2 linked regions of the Pokkaliibacter sp. MBI-7 genome follow. Each later gene encodes a partner of the first gene's protein in a complex. Links are inferred from orthologs where the notes say so. Each region holds a gene or a part of one and is shown on either strand. Other genes may lie near its edges. The genes, in order: QCD60_RS16080 and hfq.

The links.
Region 2: the proteins of QCD60_RS16080 (region 1) and hfq are in contact, whole or in part, in a crystal structure (PDB 3VU3), measured with the Escherichia coli proteins. The link is inferred for Pokkaliibacter sp. MBI-7 from one-to-one orthologs.

The regions. Positions count from the first base shown.
Region 1 is NZ_JARVTG010000001.1:3,626,485-3,635,183, reverse strand. What follows is about bases 3,143-6,074. They hold QCD60_RS16080 (catalase), read right to left. Parts: upstream 5,361-6,074; coding sequence 3,924-5,360; downstream 3,143-3,923. Other genes in these bases: ycaC (isochorismate family cysteine hydrolase YcaC), read right to left, coding at 5,439-6,062; QCD60_RS16085 (glycosyl hydrolase family 28 protein), read right to left, coding at 3,143-3,642. Outside these bases: QCD60_RS16095 (2-hydroxyacid dehydrogenase), read right to left, coding at 1-262; QCD60_RS16090 (EAL domain-containing protein), read right to left, coding at 541-2,070; more of QCD60_RS16085, read right to left, coding at 2,284-3,142; QCD60_RS16070 (MFS transporter), read right to left, coding at 6,151-7,761; QCD60_RS16065 (OprD family outer membrane porin), read right to left, coding at 7,764-8,699.
Region 2 is NZ_JARVTG010000001.1:1,438,346-1,444,200, reverse strand. Bases 1-2,846 are described here. They hold hfq (RNA chaperone Hfq), read left to right. Parts: upstream 1-1,226; coding sequence 1,227-1,466; downstream 1,467-2,846. Other genes in these bases: hflX (ribosome rescue GTPase HflX), read left to right, coding at 1,480-2,826; miaA (tRNA (adenosine(37)-N6)-dimethylallyltransferase MiaA), read left to right, coding at 177-1,124; mutL (DNA mismatch repair endonuclease MutL), read left to right, coding at 1-87. Also shown: FtsH protease activity modulator HflK, read left to right, coding at 2,926-4,128; protease modulator HflC, read left to right, coding at 4,128-5,021; QCD60_RS06555 (DUF2065 domain-containing protein), read left to right, coding at 5,210-5,407; QCD60_RS06550 (ATP phosphoribosyltransferase regulatory subunit), read left to right, coding at 5,432-5,855. UniProt on the Escherichia coli protein: RNA chaperone that binds small regulatory RNA (sRNAs) and mRNAs to facilitate mRNA translational regulation in response to envelope stress, environmental stress and changes in metabolite concentrations.

The sequences.
Region 1 (8,699 bases):
AGCCATCGACGCAGAGGGTGTCCAGACCCACGCTGGCGGAGGTCACAATTTCCAGATTGGGCAGACGATCCAGCAGTGACTGTTCAAAGCCACCGCCGTGGGTGGTAACCACGGCACGGATGCGCGCCCCGATTTCACGCACCATCACGTCCTTTTCCGCAGCACTGGCCTGGTCGTAGCGATGCAACCGATAGGTGTGCTCCAGTATCTTCATCTGCTCAGGACGATTGGGCCACACCACCATCACGTCAATCTTGTCCATTCTCTGTGCTCCATCTCAGCCGGTTAGGGTCAATGCGAAAAACAACTTGTATGACATAGTATGTTTTGCGCATTAGATGAACAAGCCCGGTATAAGGCGGCTCATGCAACACTGCTCAGCCACTATGGCAACAGCACGGCACGACAGCAGGGAACGCAGAAAGGTGATTGAAGACAGTAGAAGCGAGGCGAGGTGAAGAGAACAAAAGCAAAACCCGGCACTGCCGGGCTCAGCGGTAACGCCTGCAGCGCGGCAGGCGTTCTCGGGCCCCACGGCGGTCAGTGGTTCTGCACGTAGTTCATCAGTACCTCAGCCGACACCGGCCGGCTAAAGAAGTAACCCTGCCCCAGCTCGACCCCGACGCTCATGACGTGATCTGCCTGCTCCTGCGTCTCGATGCCCTCGGCGATCTTTTTCAGGCCTGCGGTATCAGCGATTTCTACCATGATCGGCAGAATCTTGGCGCGCACCGATTCAGGATCTTCCGAGCCATCAACAAAGGAGCGGTCAATCTTGAGCAGATCGGCCTCGAAGTTGATCAGCATATTGAGGTTGGAATGGCCGGTGCCGAAGTCATCAATGGCGATCCGCACGCCCATCTTGCGCAGAAATTCGAGACTCTCATGCATGCCCGAACCGTAGTCGATAGAGGTTTCGAGAATTTCGATCACCACATCAAAGGAGGAATTCAGTGCCGCCGCCAGCGGTTTGGAGGTGCTGATAATTTCTGCCCGGTCTTTGCTCAGATCCTCAGGGAAGACGTTGAAGGATGCATAGAAGGCCCTCCCCTGAAAATCGCAACGGTTCAGTTCCTCCACCGCACGGGCCATGATCAGCTCGGTAAATTTCCAGGTCTGGCGCATCTGCTGCACCACCGGGATAAAGTCGATGGGCGACAGCCCGCCGATATCATCCTGAAAGCGCGCCAGCACCTCGCAGCCCATGGTCTTGCCGCTGCTCAGCTCAACAATCGGCTGGAACACGCAATAGAAGTTCTGCGGCTCTTTCTCCAGTGCCCGCTTGACCCTGCCCTGCAGCGAATAGCGCTTGGCCAGCATCTGATCCGCCAGTGATTTACCGAGCAGGGCCAGCAGGAAGCTGAGCACCAGCCCCAGTGTCAGCAGCGGCAATGCGGCCGTCAGCATCTCGGCATCATGCATCTCCACCGCGACGCAGTAGGTGCGCGGGTCATCACTGCAAGCCACTCCGCCCCCCAGCACAAAGGGGCGCTGCAGTATGCGGGTGATGTCTTTATTGCCGTAGGCGAAGTAGTAGCTGCTGTCAGGGAAGACCGCGACCACAGCGGAATCATAGGCACTGGACGCGATCGTGCTCTGGAAGTGGCCGGGGTATTCGACGATGACGTAGTTGCCCAGCTGCTGCGCAGTCACGCTGACCCGCACGCCAGCCTGCATCAGCTGCAGGTTAAACCAGAACTTGCGCTCCATAGCACCTTGCAGATCTTCCTTGTCGAGCAGCCCGCCGGATTTTAGGAAGCCCGATCCTGCCGAGCACAGCACCTTGTTGCCATCGACATAGGCGATATCGCGTACGCTGTCACTCTTGAACACCTCCACCCGCAGCCGCTCAATAAAGCTGTCACTACAGGGCGCATCAGCGATGGTATTGAGCTTCTGTAACACCATCATGGTCGACTGCAGGTATTCCCCGGTCTGATGCATCATCTGCTCCGCGGTGTTCTCCGCGTCACGCTGCACATCGAACACCGCGATAAGAATGAAAACGACGAAGAAAACAGCAAACAACAGCGGTGCAATGACCCAGGTGGTGAGGATGTTGGGTTTCACACAGACTCTCCGGCAACATGACAACGACGCACCACCGCGCAACGGCAGTGCAGCATGGGGATCTCAAGATAGGAGAAGAATAGATCAGAATGGTGACACTGCGCTCATCCGCCACAGAATTTCTCTGTCACCGGCATCACAGTGCCGCCGTCCAGGTTCCCGGCGGCCCTGTGCCACAACCACCCGCATGCATCTGCGGGCAGCAACCGCGACCTAGTTGGCCATCGTCAGGCTAGCCTCGGGGCCGCTGACCACCCCTTCCCCGGCCTGATTACTGATTTTGCTGCTGCGAATCGCCGCCTCGACATAGCGAGTCAGCAGCCCCTGCTCGCTGGCATCAATACTGACCTGATGCAGGGTGATCTGTTTCAGCGGTGCTTCGGGCAAGCCACTGAGGAAACCGGCATTTTTTGCGCCGGTGGCCGTCAGGTATTCCACGGTCACATCATGAATATAGGGCGTGGTGGCAGTGACCGGCGCGCTGTCGAGGGCGCTGATCTTACCGTCACCTATGCCTGACTGGCCGCTGTAGCTTTCGGTGATCAGGATCGGTGTAATAACGTTTTCCATCTGCAGATGGCTGGCGGTGATAGGGCCGATATCGGCGCCACGGTCACGGGCAGACTTCACCCTGACGCCATTCTCCGTGCCATAAAAACGCACATGAGACACGGTGATATTACGGATGCCATTGGCGGTTTCACTGCCGATGGAAATACCGTGGCCACGGCGCATGATGGAACGGGTTACAACAATATCCTGACTGGGTTGCGTCGTGGTTTTCAAACCGGGCAACCCTGACTTGATCGCCACATTGTCATCACCGGTATCAATATCCAGATGCGTCAGGGTGACATGACGTGACGAAACGATGTCGACGCCATCGCTGTTGGGCGAGTCTTCGGGGTTGATCACCCGGGTGCCGTTCAGCTCAATCTGCTCACTGTTGCGGATGACGATATTCCACATCGGTGAATTGGTCGCCAGTATCCCGCCGATCCGGGCGTTATGGGTGTCGTTGAACTCAACCAGCCAGGGTCTGGGCATCCCGTTGGCCAGAGGCACACCGGGGAAGCGCTGCTTGAAGTAGTCAGTGTCTCCACCCCGCACGCGCTTGCGCACCATCATGGCTTCCGGCCACCAGTCCTGAGCGCCTTTGCCATCCACCGTCCCTGAACCTGTAATGGCCACATTGCTGACGCCATTAGCCAGAATAAACGCCTCTCCGGCCTGCGCCGGAGCGCCGATAAAGGCCGCGACAAAGTCTTTGTTGACGTTGGTCGCCTGCAGCACACTGCCATCGGCCAGATGCAGGGTGACATCATTTTTGAGCTGCAGCGGGCCACTCAGCCACACCCCCTCGCCCAGCTCAACGGTCCCACCACCCTGCTGGCTGCACTGATCAATGGCCTGTTGCAGTGCTTGTGTATTGACGGTCTGGCCATCGCCGCGGGCACCGAACTGGGTGGGGTCACAGCCTGTGGTGGCCGCCCAGGCAGAAAAGGGAGCCAGCAATACACAGCAGAGGCTGAGGCGGCTTAACGGATAAGCGAATTTACGAACTGAAGTCATGGTTGCGCCTTTATTAAGTTTATTGGTGATACAACGCGGCATGTTCGAGTTGTGCAGCAACACCATGGAAGCGAGTCGCTTATGCGACCAGCATCACTCTAATGAAAGGCCGAGGCAGGGGAAAGCGTTTTATAAAACAGCATTTCTATTTTTTAAAACTAACAAACCAGAAAATAATTCAGCACAAAAAAAAAAGCCAGACCCCGGGTATCGGAGGTCTGGCCAGAAAAGTCGACACCCGACAACGCCGCAGGTGGTCGACGGGGATCATGTTGTCAGTGTCAGCTGGACAGGCGCTCAAGCGCAGTAGCAACACCGGCGCCGTATGCAGGGTCGGCCTTGCTGCAGTTGTCGATATGCCGCTGTTTGATGGCCAGTGGCGCATCGCCCATGGCCCGCGCAGTGTTATCAAACAGCACCTGCTGCTGGGCAGGTGTCATCAGGCGGAACAGCTGGCCCGGCTGCTCATAGTGGTCGTCATCCACCCGGTGATCCCAGGCCCGCGCATCACCGTGCAGCGCTAACGGCGGCTCGGCATGTTGCGGATTATCCTGCCACTCACCAAAGCTGTTGGGGTAATAGGCCAGGGTCGAGCCGCTGTTGCCGTCGGTACGCATGGCACCGTCACGGTGATAACTGTGGAACGGACATTTGGGCGCGTTGACCGGAATGCTGTTGAAGTTGACTCCCAGCCGGTAACGCTGCGCATCCCCATAGGAAAACAGCCGCGCCTGCAGCATCTTGTCAGGTGAGAAGCCAATCCCCGGCACCACATTGGCGGGGGAAAACGCCGCCTGCTCCACTTCAGCGAAGTGGTTATCCGGGTTGCGGTTCAGCTCCAGTACACCAACCTCCATCAGCGGATAGTCGGCATGTGGCCAGACCTTGGTCAGATCAAAAGGATTGTGCGGATGACTGGCAGCCTGCTCCTCACTCATCACCTGAATGCACAGGGTCCAGCGCGGGAAGTCCTTGCGCTCAATGCTGTCGTACAGGTCTCGCAGATGGCTTTCACGGTCCTTACCGATGACGGCTTCGGCTGCGGCATCACTAAGACCGGCAATGCCCTGCTGGCAGACAAAATGAAACTTCACCCACACCCGTTCATTGGCAGCGTTGATCATGCTGAAAGTGTGGCTGCCAAAACCATGCATATGGCGATAACTGCTGGGGATACCACGGTCACTCATGACGATGGTGATCTGGTGCAGGGCTTCCGGCAGCAGCGTCCAGAAATCCCAGTTCGATGTAGCACTGCGCAGGCCGGTACGGGGGTCACGTTTGACCGCGTGATTAAGATCAGGGAAGCGCATCGGGTCACGGAAGAAGAACACCGGCGTGTTATTGCCCACCACGTCCCAGTTGCCTTCTTCACTATAGAACTTGACGGCAAAGCCGCGAATATCGCGCTCGGCATCGGCCGCGCCTCGCTCACCAGCCACCGTGGAGAAACGCACAAACACCGGCGTCTCCTTACCCACTCCGGCAAACACAGCGGCTTTGCTGTAACGGCTGATATCGGCGGTGACGGTAAAGCGGCCATAGGCACCAGCCCCCTTGGCGTGCATGCGCCGCTCAGGGATGACTTCACGGTCGAAGTGCGCCAGCTTTTCCAGCAGCCAGATGTCCTGCAACAGCGCAGGGCCACGCGGGCCCGCCGTCTGAATATTGAGGTTATCGGTGACCGGCGCACCATTAGCATGGGTCATCTTGCTCATCGGCAGTGTCTCCGTCTGGGGATTGATAATACGGTGAAGCCATCAGCCCCACCGGGCTGACGGCGACAGGCGGGCCCGTTAGCGGGCGGTCAGCGCTGCGTAGCTGTTCATCAGATTGCGGTAATTAGGAATCCGCTCAGACAGCAGATGCCCGAGCCCCTCAATGTCATTGCGCCAGTCACGGTGCAGCTCACAGGCCACGGCAAACCAGTTCATCATCTGCGCACCGGCGGCACTCATGCGTGCCCAGGCCGCCTGCTGCACGGTTTTGTCGAAGGTGCCGGAGGCATCGGTCACCACAAACACATCAAAGCCTTCTGCCAGCGCCGACAGGGTAGGGAACGCCACACAGACATCGGTGACCACACCGGCGATGATCAGCTGCTTGCGACCGGTGGCCTTCACCGCGGCGACAAAATCCGCGTTATCCCAGGCATTGATCTGGCCGGGGCGGGCGATGTAGGGCGCACTGGGGAACATTTCCTTCAGCTCAGGCACCAGCGGCCCGTTGGGGCCCTGCTCGAAACTGGTGGTAAGAATGGTCGGCAGCTGGAAGAACCTGGCCAGATCAGCCAGCGCCAGCACGTTGTTCTTGAACTCGTTGGGGGTGAAGTCCTGCACCAGTGAAATCAGACCGGTCTGGTGGTCTACCAGCAGGACGACGGCATCGTCTTTATTGAGGCGGTTGTAAGGTTGCATCACATTGACTCCTGATCATGAAATGGCTGACGCAAATCCACGCGTCAGTACCGCACCGTCTGTGGCACACCTGCCACGATCGGTCATCCCCTCATCCGGCTGACGAGGGCGAACTTTTAAGGACGGCGGGCGCCAGCAGATGACGGATTCGCACCGGCGTGCCAGCCATCTGTAGCCGCCGGGCATGGGCCTCAATCCGTTGTTCGGCCCGCGTCACGCGGCCGTGGTGACGCAGATGCTCAAGCCACGACTCATCGAAGAAAAACTCCTGCCAGCACTGCGCATCCTCGCTGTCCTGCACCAGCCCCCAGGAAAAGGCACCGTTGCGCTGACGCATCCGCCGCACTTCTGCCATTGCTTGCTGAAAGACGGCCCAGTCGGCCTCGGCAATGCGGTACTCGACGCTGATCATCACCGGGCCACGGTCATGGTCGGCACTGTCCAGCGCGACCGGGGCCGGCCAGTGCAGTGACGGGGCCAGATCATCCGCGTCCTTACCCGGCAGCGAGAACAGTGGCGTCAGGCACAGGCCAAGCAGCAAAGCCGTGGCGGCGATGCACAGGGCATACGTGATGGAACTGTGGCTGGCGATACTGCCCCAAAGCATGCTGCCGCCGGCCAGACTGCCGAAGAACACCAGAATGTAGACCGCCAGTGCCCGCGCCTTAACCCAGCTGGGTACCGAGGTTTGTGCCGCCACCTGCAGGCTCGACAGTACGGCAATCCAGGCCGCACCGCTGACCAGCATGACCGGGATCAGCAACAGCAACTCGCGGACAAAGGCCAGGGCAAAGATCACCAGTGCGTACAGCACCGAGGCCAGCACCACCAGCCGGTCGTTATGCAGGTGACGACGAATGGCAGGCAGCAGCATGGCGCCAGCCACCGCACCCACACCGACACTGCCAAGCAGGATGCCGAAGTCAGCGGCAGTACCGTGCAGCTCCTGCCTGACGATCAGCGGCAGCATCGACATCGCCCCGCTGGCGCCAAAGAAGAACGCCAGCGCCCGTACCAGTACGGCCTGTAACGGACGTGACGAACAGCTGTAGCGCCAGCCCGCACGAATCGCCCCGAGCAACCGCTCAGCCGGTAATACCAGCGCCGCCCGCTGACGCCGCCATGACCACAGCACACTGATGACCGCCAGAAACGACGCGCCATTCAGGGCGAAGGTCAGCCACGGGCCACTCAGGCTGACCAGCACACCGGCCATGGCCGGCCCCACGGCTCGCGCCAGATTGACGCCGACACTGGACAGCGCGATGGCGGCCGGCAGATCGGCCTTATCCACCAGCTCCGGAGTCAGTGCCGACCAGGCCGGCATCATCAGTGCGGTGCCGACGCCCATACCGAGGGTCAGCAGCAGTAGCAGCGGTACATTGACCAGCCCCAGCAGCGTCAGCGCCGCCAGCGCCATCGCCACCAGCGCCATCCAGCACTGCACCGCTAACAGGTAGCGCCGCTTATCGACGATATCGGCCAGCGCCCCCGCCGGCAGGGCCAGAAAGAACATGGGCAGCGAGCCGGCCACCTGCACCAGCGCCACATGCAGCGGGTTCGTCGACAGCGACGTCATCAGCCAGCCTGCGCCGACCTCATGCATCCAGGTGCCGATGTTGGAGGCGATACTGGCCAGCCACAGCCAGCGAAAGGGCGTGTGACGCAGCGGGCTCCAGGGGGAGTGAACAACCGTGGCCATGATCAGAGGCTTCCTTGTAACGGGTATTGCAGCAACAGATACAGACGTTCGATGTTGGCGCCACCCTGGGCGGCGTTGCCGCGATGGCCTACCTCCGCCAGTGACAGCGACAGATCCTTAAAGGGACCGGCAGGCACCTGATAGCGCACCTGCAGATCACGCTCCCAGTGTTTGCCGCCCTGCCCCTGCTGAGGCTGATAGTCGCCGCTGGTACTGTCGAACGGGTTATAGGCACCGCCTGCCTCGGCATGGGTGCCATCGATGCCCCAGCCTTTGACGTAGCGTGCCATCAGACTCAGGCCGGGGATGCCCAGCGCAGCGAAGTCGAAGTCATAACGGGCCTGTAGTGAACGTTCATGGGCGCCGTTGAAGTCGGCATATTTGATGGAGTTAGCCAGTGCGATGGAGTCACCACCGACAAAGTCGAACGGCGTATCGCCATTGATTTTCTGATAGGCCAGCATGATCCCGTGCGCTGCCCGCTGATAACGGGCCGCCACGCTGTAGGCCAGGGTATCGATGGCGCCAGCACGACGCCGCCCCTGATCACGACTGCGATAAAGGTTGCCATCGAGGCTGAGCCCCTGCTGCTGCCAGTTGAGATTGAGATAACTCTGGCGCCAGGTGTCATCCAGCTGCGACACAAACACTGCCGTGCGCAGGGTATCGCTGATCTTCCAGCGGGCGCCCGCCAGACTGATGGCACTGCCCGCGGTAGTCGCCCCATAACCGCTGAACTCGCCGTGCGCGGTCGAAGCATCCTGATTCTTGAAAGCCGTAAAATGCCCTGCCTGCAGACTAAGCCGCGGCAGATCATCGCTTTGCAGCCAGAAGCCGGTGGCATACTCAGGTTGCAGGCGCTTGTCGGCGGTCGCAAACACCGGCGTCGCGACGCTCATCTCGCCGTATTTCACCACCGTTTGCCGCATTCGCAGCTT
Region 2 (5,855 bases), 2.2 Mb from region 1 along the record:
CGCAGTGGGCAGTGCAATCACGGTCGTCCTACATGGTCACAACTGACCCTGAAGGATCTTGATCGTTTATTTATGCGTGGCCAGTAAAAGAGTGATCGCGTGCTCTGGCTTTTGAATTGATGAGGGGGATTGCAGTACCATTCTCCACTTTTCGCGTTAACTGATCTCAGGTGTGCATGACCTCCTTGTCTTCTGTTCTTCCACCAGCCATTTTACTGATGGGGCCAACTGCTGCAGGCAAAACGGCCCTGGCTTTTGAGCTGGCTGAGCGCTTTCCTTGCGACATTATTAGTGTCGATTCGGCACTGATCTATCGTGGTATGGATATTGGTACAGCCAAGCCAAGTGCGGCTGAACTGGCCCGTTACCCCCATCAGCTTATCGATATTCGTGATCCCAGTGAGGCGTATTCAGCCGCCGACTTCCGTCAGGATGCACTGGCGCTAATGGCTGCCAGTGTGGCCAGAGGGCGTATTCCGCTGCTAGTGGGCGGCACGATGATGTACTACAACATCCTGCTTCAGGGCATGGCTAATCTACCTTCAGCAGACCCGGTTTTTCGGCAGCAGATGGAAAATGAAGCCCTGGAACACGGGTGGGTGAAGTTGCATCAGCGATTGCAAGAAGTTGATCCTGAGTCGGCAGCACGCATACGTCCCAGTGATCCTCAACGTCTGCAACGTGCCCTGGAAGTGTACTTTTTGACTGGCAAATCGCTAAGTCAACATTGGCAGGAGCAAGAGCAGCAGGTTCTACCGTACCGCACGGTTGAGATAGCCTGGAGTCCTGCTGATCGCAGTGTGTTGCACCAGCGAATTGCGTTACGTTTTGAGCAGATGCTTAGCGCAGGTTTTCTCGCTGAAGTGGAGTCCTTGAAACAACGTACAGACCTGCACGCAGCGTTGCCATCCATACGCTGTGTGGGCTATCGGCAAGCCTGGTGTTACCTCGATGGCGAAGACGACTATTCAGTTTTTGTGCAAAAAGGAATTGCTGCAACGCGACAATTGGCGAAGCGTCAGCTAACATGGTTACGAGGATTTGAACATGTACACTGGATTGACTCCACCTCCTCGCAGGCACTGGATAGTGCCTTGAAATTGCTGGAGTCTGGTCTCAGTTAAGTGTATAAGTAGGCAATCCAGCTTCAGGCGCGCAGGAAATCGCGTCTATTCTTTATCATGGTCGGCGTCTCGGCCAACCTCCAATTGCTAAGGAGCATCAGAATGTCAAAAGGGCAATCTTTACAAGACCCTTTCCTCAATGTACTGCGCAAAGAGCGCGTGCCTGTGTCTATTTTCCTGGTTAATGGCATCAAACTGCAGGGGCAGATCGAGTCTTTCGATCAGTTCGTTATCCTGCTGAAAAATACTGTCAGTCAGATGGTATATAAACATGCTATTTCCACTGTTGTGCCGGCTCGCCCGGTGAAACTGCCGGGGGTGGATGAAGTCCCAGCCGGTTGATGTGAGGTGATGATTGTTCTTTGAACGTCCTGATACAGGTGAACGTGCCGTTCTCGTTCACCTGGATATGTATGATGATGCAGAACGGGAAGATCCTGCCGAATTTCAAGAGCTTGTTGTATCTGCTGGTGCCGTTCCTGTGGCACTGGTGACAGGTTCAAGAAGCACTCCCAACCCCAAATTTTATGCTGGCTCAGGCAAAGTCGACGAGATTCGCGACACGGTTCGTGCTCTTGAGGCAGAAGTGGTGCTGTTCAATCATGCACTTAGCCCGGCTCAGGAGCGTAATCTTGAGCATGCGTTACAGTGTCGTGTACTGGATCGCACGGGGTTGATACTCGATATTTTTGCTCAGCGTGCGCGTACTCATGAAGGTAAGCTTCAAGTGGAGCTGGCTCAGCTTGAGCATATGTCTACTCGTTTGGTGCGCGGTTGGACTCACTTGGAACGCCAGAAGGGTGGTATAGGTTTGCGAGGCCCTGGGGAAACTCAGCTGGAAACGGACCGACGCCTTTTGCGTGAGCGAATCAAATACATACATAAGCGTCTGGATAAGGTTCGCAAACAGCGTGATCAGGGGCGGCGTGCGCGATTGCGTGCCGAAATACCCACTGTTTCATTGGTTGGATATACCAACGCTGGCAAGTCTACGCTGTTTAACAGTCTGTCGATGGCTGGCGTGTATGCTGCCGATCAGTTGTTTGCCACGCTGGATCCGACGTTGCGACGTCTGCAGATGCCAGATATTGGTCCCATTATTCTGGCTGATACCGTTGGCTTTATACGTCACTTGCCGCATAAGTTGGTGGATGCCTTTCAGGCTACCCTGCAGGAGACTTCTGAGGCCAGCTTGCTCTTGCATGTGGTTGACGCGGCTAGTGCGGAGCGCGACCGCAATCTTGAGGCCGTCAATCTGGTGTTGCAGGAAATTGACGCTGCCGATATTCCAACACTGATGGTCTTTAATAAGATTGATCTGATGGAGCGGGTAGAGCCTCATATAGACCGGAACAGTAAAGGCCGACCCATCGCTGTCTGGCTTTCAGCGCAACGCGGTGAGGGTCTGGAGTTGCTGCAACAGGCAGTGGCGGAATGTCTCGGCGATGATTTGTTTGCGGAGACGTTGACGCTTAAGCCAGCTGAAGGAGCCATGCGTGCTGCACTTTATGCTCAGGGTTGCGTGCTTGACGAGTTCTGGGATGAGAGTGGGAATAACCTTTTGCAAGTGCGTTTGCCCTTAAGCGACTTCCTGCAAATGCTCAGGCGGTGTGATATAGAGCCAGAGCGCTTTGGTTTGCGGAAGCAACACAAGGAAACTTGCGAGGACTTCGAGGCCTCCTTAGACTTCGTTGTTCCTTAGTTCTTGCAAAATTGTCACTTTGCATAGCGATGACTAAAGTGATGATTTAGTGCATGGATAGATTTTCGAACAAATCAAAAAGGTAATACGGAGAACCCTATGGCTTGGAACGAGCCCGGAGGTAACGGCAACAACCCCCAGGATCCCTGGGGCTCCGGTAATCGCGGCGGTGGTAACAAAGGAGATCAGGGGCCACCTGATCTCGACGAAGTGCTGCGTAAAGTTCAGGATCAGCTGAATCGCATCTTTGGTGGCAAGTCCTCTGGCGGAGGTCAGGGGGGGCGTACCTCCGGTGGCTTCAATAGCGTCTTGCTGCTGGTGTTGATTGTAGTGGTTGCGATCGCCTGGGCTGCCATGGGGTTCTACACCATTGATCAACAGGAACGTGGTGTGGTGCTGCGCTTTGGTAAGTACAGTGAAACTGTCACTCCTGGTCTGCACTGGAATCCTCCGCTGATAGACGATGTACGCAAGGTTAACGTAACGCGCGTGCGTTCACTTGATCATGGTGCGCAAATGCTAACCGAAGACGAGAATATCGTTGAGGTAAACATGTCTGTGCAGTATGTGGTCGCTGATCCCAAAGCCTTCGTGCTGAATGTGCGAGATCCGGAAGCCAGCCTGTCGCAGGCAACGGAGAGCGCTCTGCGCCACGTGGTTGGTAGCTCAGAAATGCATTCCATTTTGACCGAGGGGCGTGAAACCCTGGCAGCGTCTGTGCAGGAGCGTTTGCAGGAGTATGTCAATCGCTACGGTACTGGCTTACAGGTTAGTCGTATCAACATTGAAAACGCGATGGCTCCCAAACAGGTTCAGTCCGCCTTTGACGATGTCATCAAGGCGCGAGAAGATGAGCAGCGAGTCAAGAATGAAGCCGAAACCTATGCCAATGGCGTTGTGCCAGAAGCGCGTGGTGCTGCTCAGCGTGTGCTGGAAGAAGCCAATGCCTATCGTGATGAGGTGGTGGCTCGGGCACAAGGGGATGCAGAGCGCTTTCTGAAGCTGATGAGTGAGTATCACAAAGCTCCAGAGGTCACTCGTGAGCGTTTGTACCTGGATACGGTCGAAAATGTCTATGCCAACAGTACCAAGGTGATTGTTGACGGCAAAGGCTCTAACAACATGATGTATTTGCCGCTGGATAAGTTGACCGAAGCCAGTCAGGATGCCAAAGCTGCCCGTAAGATGGCTGCGCAGTCTTCTTCGCTGAGTAATGGCGACATCCAGCAGTTGACTGATGAAGTATTGAATGAGCTGCGTAAGCGTCAGGCCGTCTCTACCACTACACGGGAGGGACGATAATGTCTAACAAGTCTTTTGCAACCATCATTCTGGTGCTGGTCATTGTTATCGCAGCAATGAAATCGCTCTATGTCATTAATGAAACTGAGCGTGCTGTGGTGTTGCGTTTTGGTGAAGTGGTAAATGCTGACGTGAAACCAGGCTTGCATGCCAAGATTCCGTTTATCGATAACGTGCGTGTCTTTGACAGCCGTGTGCTTACCATGGATTCAACGCCGCAACGCTATCTGACTCTGGAAAAGAAGGCGCTGATTGTTGACTCCTTTGTGAAGTGGAACATTCAGGATGTCGAGAAGTACTACACTGCTACCTCAGGTGATGAGTTTCAGGCAGCCAAAATACTTGCAGCACGGGTAGATACTGGACTGCGTAACCAGTTTGGTTCCAGAACTCTCAACCAGGTGGTTTCAGGTAAGCGTGATGAGGTGATGAGTGAGCTGACTGAAAAGCTTACGCAGGCGACCGAAGCTGAGCTCGGTATCCGGGTTCGTGATATTCGTATCAAGAAAATCGACTTGCCTCCTGAAGTTAGTCAGTCCGTTTATGAGCGTATGCGCACAGAGCGCGAGCGTGAAGCACGTGAGTTGCGCTCACGTGGTAAAGAGTTGGCTGAGGGTATCAAGGCTGATGCTGATCGTCAGCGCACGATAATCAAGGCGAACGCTTATCGTGATTCTGAGCGTATTCGAGGTGAAGGAGACGCGCAGGCGGCTTCTATCTACTCAAGAGCGTATCAGCAGGATCCACAGTTCTATTCTTTCTACCGCAGCCTGACTGCGTACAAGAACTCGCTGGGTAAAGAAGGTGATCTGATGGTTATTCAGCCTGACAGTGATTTCTTCCGTTTCCTCAACGATCCTAGCGGTGCGAAGTCATCTTCAGGTGAAAAATAGAGCAATTAGCAGTTGGAGTTATTCCCGCTGCTCCAATTCGTGATAGTATTGATCACCGGGCTTTTTTAAGCCCGGTTTTTTTTGCGTGCGCGTTATGGAATGGCTCGGAGCTCTTCCTGTAACGCCTGCAGGTTCAGCAATACGCTGAGCCCGTATCTCGAACACCACCGAGCACTGCCAGAAAAGCCATGAACAACGACTTTTGGCAGACACTGGCCCTGGCCTTCTGTCTGTTGTTGGTATTGGAAGGCATTCTTCCGTTTCTTAACCCGCGAGGCTGGAAGCAGATGATGACTCAGTTAACTAACATGAGTGATCTTTCGCTACGCCTGTGGGGGCTGGGAAGTATGCTGGCAGGTGTATGCCTGCTTTACTTGATTCACTAGAGCCCAAGGCTTGCGGAGACCGTGATGACACTTGCCGATCGTTGGCTGTTGCCAGATGGCGTGAAAGAAGTGCTGCCGCCCGAGGCTGAACGCATTGAAAGTGTTCGCCGCCAATTGCTGGACCTTTACCGTGGCTGGGGCTATGACCTGGTCATGACCCCACTCATCGAATATCTTGAGTCGTTGCTGACCGGCACAGGGCATGATCTGGAGTTGTTAACTTTCAAGGTGACGGACCAGCTGACGGGTCGCATGATGGGAGTGCGGGCAGATATTACCCCTCAGGTGGCGCGTATTGATGCCCACTGCCTGCATAACACTGGCGTCGTGCGCTTATGTTATGCCAGCCCTGTTCTGCATACCCGTCCAGCGTATCTGCAAGCTTCCCGTAATCCTCTGCAGCTTGGGGCGGAGCTATATGGTCACGACGGTGCTGCTTCGGATGTTG